Regions from separate parts of the Anabaena sp. WFMT genome, predicted to be linked through region 2. Evidence: riboswitches for the same ligand, from Rfam matches in the RefSeq annotation. Region 2 holds a riboswitch; the other holds the start of a gene.
The links. A riboswitch is a leader RNA that binds a small molecule or an ion and turns the genes downstream of it on or off. The one in region 2 is predicted to bind cobalamin.
Positions count from the first base shown of each region.

Region 1: linked by a shared signal. The riboswitch ahead of ACSQ6I_RS22810 (DUF1636 family protein) and the one ahead of cobG (precorrin-3B synthase) in region 2 are both predicted to bind cobalamin.

Region 1 covers NZ_JBPWOA010000034.1:61,134-64,350, forward strand. Annotated here, with positions in the region: gene ACSQ6I_RS22795 (hypothetical protein) at 65-475, opposite strand; gene ACSQ6I_RS22800 (hypothetical protein) at 559-945, opposite strand; gene ACSQ6I_RS22805 (hypothetical protein) at 964-1,404, opposite strand; gene ACSQ6I_RS22810 (DUF1636 family protein) at 1,451-1,858, opposite strand; cobalamin riboswitch at 2,237-2,377, opposite strand.
Region 2 covers NZ_JBPWOA010000025.1:74,616-77,832, reverse strand. Annotated here, with positions in the region: gene ACSQ6I_RS16540 (precorrin-8X methylmutase) at 1-95, opposite strand, end outside; gene cobG (precorrin-3B synthase) at 88-1,560, opposite strand; cobalamin riboswitch at 1,629-1,806, opposite strand; gene cbiE (precorrin-6y C5,15-methyltransferase (decarboxylating) subunit CbiE) at 2,004-3,217, shown strand, end outside.

The DNA.
Region 1 (3,217 bases), on a different contig from region 2:
GAAAGTCAATGAAATCAGGATTAATTGACTTGGAGGTTGGTTTCAGAGTTCCGCTTATTTAACTTTATTTTAATAACTGCCAGAGTTGGATTTCATAACACAGATGTCGCTCAAAAATTGTGCGTGCTGCTAATCCTTCAATAATTGGTTTTTCCAACCAACGTCTAAATGCTAAACGGCCAAGTGTATGTAAAGGTGGGAGTGCGATCGCTATCATATCGGCAATATATTTGATAGTAGTCAACCCAAAAGTACGGAAGTTATCAACACACAAATCAATCGTTGGTGCAATTTGGGTGGAGATATCCTCAGTCTGAATTAAATTAAATCCAGCTTTTACTAAGGCCGCTTGCAGTTCCCTGGAAATATGACAATTATAAAAAATTCCCTCTCGGTATTCACTGTCAGAACGCATCATATCGGCAAGCAATAAATAGCCACCATTACTTAATAAACGAACTGTACCTTGAGCCAAATCCTCAACAGCAATATATTGACTACTTTCGCTGAATAAAACTAAATCGTAGGTATGTGATGAATCAAAATCCTCAAATCTCGTTAAGTAGAAAGGTACTTTCCCCCGGTATTCTTAATAAACCGTTCTTCCTGAACTGCATCAGGTGCTAATCCCTCAACACTAAAACCGCGATAGCGAAGCGCTACGGCGAAGCGCCGAACGCACAAATATGCCGCATTACCACCAATCCCACAGCCCACATCAAGTACCGTTTTTGTCTCTTTGGGAATAAAACTCAAAAGTTTAGCTGCATAGGCTTCCTGAGCTATACGCAAGCGATTGAGAGTCAATTCTTCCGCCGCACTAGGTAGTGGTTCCCAATAACCGTAATGAAGATAGGAGGAATTTGTCAGTCCCAGGTAATAATCTATAGCTGCGTTTTGGTAGCGGGTAGGTTTGGGAATATTGGTTGATTTTAGTTTTTGCATTAAAGAATAAAGTAATTTTTAAGGCATTAAGCTTGGTTGAAATTCTTCCCAAAGATTGCAAACTTGTTTGTAGCAATCCGATGGAGTAATCTTTAGCTTGTGTAAGAAATTGACCTCAATTTGAGGATGAGCCTTTAGTATCAAAATAATATCTTGATGAGGATTATATGTTGACACTGCTGGAGAAATAGATGAAATCATGGATTCATGAATTGATTGTGATCTCAAATCAAACCCAATCAAATTAGCCGGGATAAATTGCAGTCTAAAAGTAGCTTTATCAAGGCTGGTAATTGTAGGGTGACTAATTTGAGTATCGACATCACAAATCACCATTCCTCTCCCAAATGACATAAATCCCTTCCATGCTGTGTAACCTATTACCAGTAGATTAGTATGAATAAAGCTGTTTTGCCAGTAGCCAAAATTTCCTTGCCAAACACTATTTTCCGGTCGCATTTACCTACTCCTATAAAACTCTAATCTAGATAAATCCAGTTATTAATTAACAACAACTGACATTTAAGTTGATCCACTTATTTAGTGGGGGAATCTTTGCTAAAATACCTTTTTTCAAGGCTTCTGGACGTTCTGACCAAGGTAACAAACCATCCGCTTTAGCATAGTATAGATTTGCACATTCTAATATTGCAGAACTTTCATCTACGAGCAAATCACCAAAGAGATAGGTTGATTTTCCTGCTGCTGTAAAAGCAATCACACAAGAATGACTACAAGCACTCATACATTCAACCCCCTGAATGCAGAATTTATCCTGTATTGCTCTATCTTGTGCAAGTTGTTGAAGCTGTTGTAGTAGTTTTTCTCCACTACTTTCACCAACTCGTTTACCGTCTTCCCACTTACCACCACAAGTCGTGCAGACAAATAGAGTATGTTTTTGATTGAGCATTGATTAAAAAATGTGTAAGAATCAGTTAGAAACGCAGACATGAAAGTTTCTACAGCAGGACTACAGCAGTAACCTCTCCTGCAAACAAATAATGTTTGAAATCATTCCTTCCCTAAAAAAGGGCTGATGTCAATTGGTATATTTGATTCAATTGAAAACTGCTATGTCTATTTGACATTTGGAGAAATCTATTGAAGATAGCAGTAAGCGTCAGTCATATACGCTTCCCATCTTCTTGGATAAAAAGTTGTAAAAAATTAAATCGACTGTTAATAGTCTCAGAGTAATACACAATCTGTAGAGAATCTCTGAAGCTAAAATGATGAATTTTGATGGAAATATTCATGGATTTATTCATCTGTACCACGCAGATGGATATGGGTTATTTTACTTTCGGCGGGCATTCTGACTCAGAGACATAAGTCTCATTACAGCTGCGGGACAGCGTTGGATTTACACCAAACTTTCCCCCTTGCGTTTAATGGTTTTTTCATTAAAACCGACATCGACGACAAACATACAACAATTTTTGTTTGTTGTCAATGGGGGTGGCAGGATAATTTTATTTAGGTCTTGCTGAATTTAACTGCAATTACAGCAGATTGCCGTTAAATATTGATAATTATTCTGTTACTTTATCTCCGTAGGGATTACTAAAAGCTGGGTTTTTAATAAACAGCATGATTGAGGTTGAAGGGAACACCCAAGGTAAATTGTAAGCCTTGATAATTCCTTTGGGTATTTATTGTACCAACAATTTGATTGCGTGTTTCGACTGTACCATTTGTTTGATACCAGTTATATTACTTCTGGCTTCTTTTTCCCACCACCTGATGTGACTGCGGGTTTTGGAGATCCAGTAATTTATGGTGTGCAACTCAGATCGAATTTGTAATTAGCATTTTTGGCTTGGTAGGCATTAAACAAGAAATTTGATAGAATAATTTTGATTCTGGTAAAACTCAGGGTCAAATTTTTCTATGGATTTTTAAAACACCCAGCCTGGACAAAAGAAAATGCGTGAAATTCACAAGGATGTTAAAGAAATTGTTTATAATTATCAATCCTCCTTCTTTAAGCTCTGTATTCGGTTTTTAGGTGGTACTATAGCAGGGTTAGTAATGGTTATTTTTTGCCTGATTTTACGCATGAGTTTAGGTTAGAGAACTAACATCAAATGTTGTCTTCTACACATAAATTTTAAGTGTATTTTGTAGTTTAATCACAATATTTTGGAGACAAAAATTGTGGGAAGTATTTATAAATGTATTTGAATGTTTGGCTTGATAATTGACTTGCCAGCGCAAATCTATTTCTCAAGCCAGTAAAGTTGAGATTTTCTACTGGATGCAGTCTTAG
Region 2 (3,217 bases):
ACATCTGGTGGCAGGATATCTAAGTTGGCTTCTGCCCGGATAATCGCAAAAGAATTACGGTATATTTCGTCAGCATCACGTATATAGTTAGACATTGGATTTGAGCTTTGGGATTGATTTAACTGTGAATAATCGTTGTAGTTGGAATGTGTCATAACGGTAAACAAATTCCCTAAAGGACTCATTAAGGTTTAATCGTTGATTTTTATACACACACAACATTTTGGCAATGATTTTTGGTAATTCGGCAAAAGTCACAAACTCATAGAGTTGATAACCAAATTTTTGTAACTTACCATCACCAATATAGAGTTGATAACCCTCCATAGTTTCATTTTCTGACTGAATGCGGACTCCTAACAAGGTAATATCAGCTTGTTGGTGTTGAGCGCAAGATTTGACACAACCACTAAAGTGAATATTGATTGGATGCTCTAGAGTAATATGATTTTCTAGATAATCTGCTAATTCCAAAGCGTGGTCTTTGGTTTCGGTAGCTGAAGCAGCGCAACCGCGTTTACCAGAACAAGCTACTAATGAAGTTTTGATGTTAGTTGGTGAGATATTTAATCCTAAACTGGTAATCTCTGTCTCAACTTCAGCAACTTGTTTTTTGGGTATATCAGTGACAAGTAAGTTTTGCCAAGGAGTTAGCCTGAGATTACCATTACCATATTTTGCTGCCAAATCAGCTAAACGCCTCATTTGCCAGGTTTCCAACCTTCCTAGCGGTAACACTACACCGATATAAAATAACCCTGCTTGTTTTTGAGGATGAATACCAATTGAGTCTGCCGGAACAGTTATCATATCTGTTTGGGCTGGTAATTGTGAAAAGTAATTAGGAACTAGGGGTTGGAAAGCTAAACACAAATAATTTTCTACACCTAAATCATTGATAACTTCTCGCAAACGTCGTTTGCGTTGACTTGTTACACCTATGTGATCTAGGTAAACATCAGCTAAAACTGCTAAAACTGGTAAACATTCATCTGGTTTTAACAAAATTCCTGTATTTTTCGGTGCTTTTCCCTTTTCCCCAAAACTCAGATAAAGCTGGAAGTAAACATTTCCATTTTCCGAGATAGCGGCAAAGGTGATATCATTAACGCAATTCTGAACTGAAACTTTACCACCACCATCAAAACCAACGCTAAATTTAGCAGATAGTCCTGCAAGATGGGGATGTTCTGTAATATAGTCATCCCATGCTTTAACGAAGGGTTGAGTATCTATTAATTCTTGAGGATCAATACCCGCTGTGGGGCTAGTCATGATGTTGCGAATATGGTCCACAGTGGGGTTGGCAGAACCTAAACCCAATTCCTGTAAACGCTGGAGAATTTCAATATTTATCCCAGTTTTAATTTCCCGAATTTGCAAATTTGCACGATTGGTAACGTCAACATAGCCACCACCACAATTATCGGCTATGTTTGCAATAAATTGACACTGTTCATTATCAAGAATCCCACCGGGTATTCTCACACGAGACAAGATTCCATCTTGGGCTGATATATTGTAAAACAACCCTGGACAAGCAGTAGACGCGGTTAACAAAACGAGAACTCCTTCCCCGTGCGACGCAGAGACAGAGTAGGGGTGGGTGTTTCCCTCCCTTACATCCAATAACATTCATAGAGTTAGCATTCTGACTTGGAAAATAAAAAGTAAAAGGAAGAATTCCATTCTTTTGCTTTTTGCCTTTTACCCTTTGCCTTTTCTTTACAGCTGCGGCACAGTCCCGGAATTTAACCGGAGTTTCCCAACTCTAAGATTTAGTAGTCTAGCACGAGGAGGTATTTATGCGATCGCTTTGACTCAATAGCAGCGAAATAGATAAATTTGAAACTTACCTTCAACGAAGAGGCAGGGGGAAGGGGGCAGGGAGAAATCACCCCTTCCTCCTACCTCTTCGGTATGAAAGAAATCGTCATACGCTAAACCAATCTGCTGAAACTGTGATATTGCTATAGGGCGTGTAGCGATATTACGAATGAAAAATTATGAACAAGTGGCTATCAATAGTCGGTATCGGCGAAGATGGTTTAGAGGGATTAAGTGCGATTCCTAGGTCGCGCTGCGCGATCGCTCTTTCTCTCCTTAACCAAGCTACAATTATCGTTGGTGGGGAACGTCATCTGGCTATGTTACCCCCAGAAGACCAACGCGAAAAAATTCTCTGGAAATCTCCCTTTAGCACTTCTATCACAGAAATTATTCAGCGGCGTGGTCAAGCAATTTGCGTGTTAGCTAGTGGCGACCCCATGTGTTACGGTGTGGGTGCAACTCTGACTAAGCATATTCCTATTTCTGAAATTACTATTATTCCCGCACCTTCGGCGTTTAGTCTCGCTTGTTCTCGGTTAGGATGGTCTTTAACGGAAGTAGAAACTTTGAGTTTATGCGGTCGTCCTGCGTCTCTTTTGCCATCTTATATCTATCCAGGTGCGAAATTATTGATTTTGAGTGCGGGGAAGGAAACACCGGGAATTGTGGCCGAACTATTGACAAATTGCGGTTATGGTGGTAGCAAGATTACTGTTTTGGAACGAATGGGCGGTATTCATGAACGTATTTTAGAAGGTATCGCCGCATCTTGGCAAGAAACAGAAATAGCGGATTTAAATACGATTGCGGTTAATTGTATCGCGGATGTGGGGGTAATGCCGTTATCGAGATTTCCTGGTTTACCCGATAGCGCTTTTCACCATGATGGACAATTAACTAAACGGGAAGTTAGGGCAATTACTTTATCAACCTTAGCACCTTTACCGGGTGAGTTGCTTTGGGATGTGGGTGCGGGTTGTGGCTCAATTTCGATAGAATGGATGCGGAGTAATTCTCGATGTTGTGCGATCGCTATTGAGCAAAACGAAACTAGAATAAATTACATAGCTGATAATGCCGCAGCTTTAGGTACACCTAACTTACAAATCATCACCGGGAAAGCACCAGAAGTTATTCAAAACTTACCCACACCAGACGCGATTTTTATTGGTGGTGGAGTCACTGCACCGGGACTTTTTGACATTTGTTGGAATGCATTGCGTCCTGGAGGGAGAATGGTTGCAAATGTTGTCACTTTAGAAGGTGAACGAACCTTATTTCAATGGTATGAAAAAGTGGGGGGAAATTTTACGCGTATTTCTATTCAACGTGCAGAACCAATTGGTAAATTTCTAGGTTGGAAAGGAATGTCTCAAGTTACGCAATG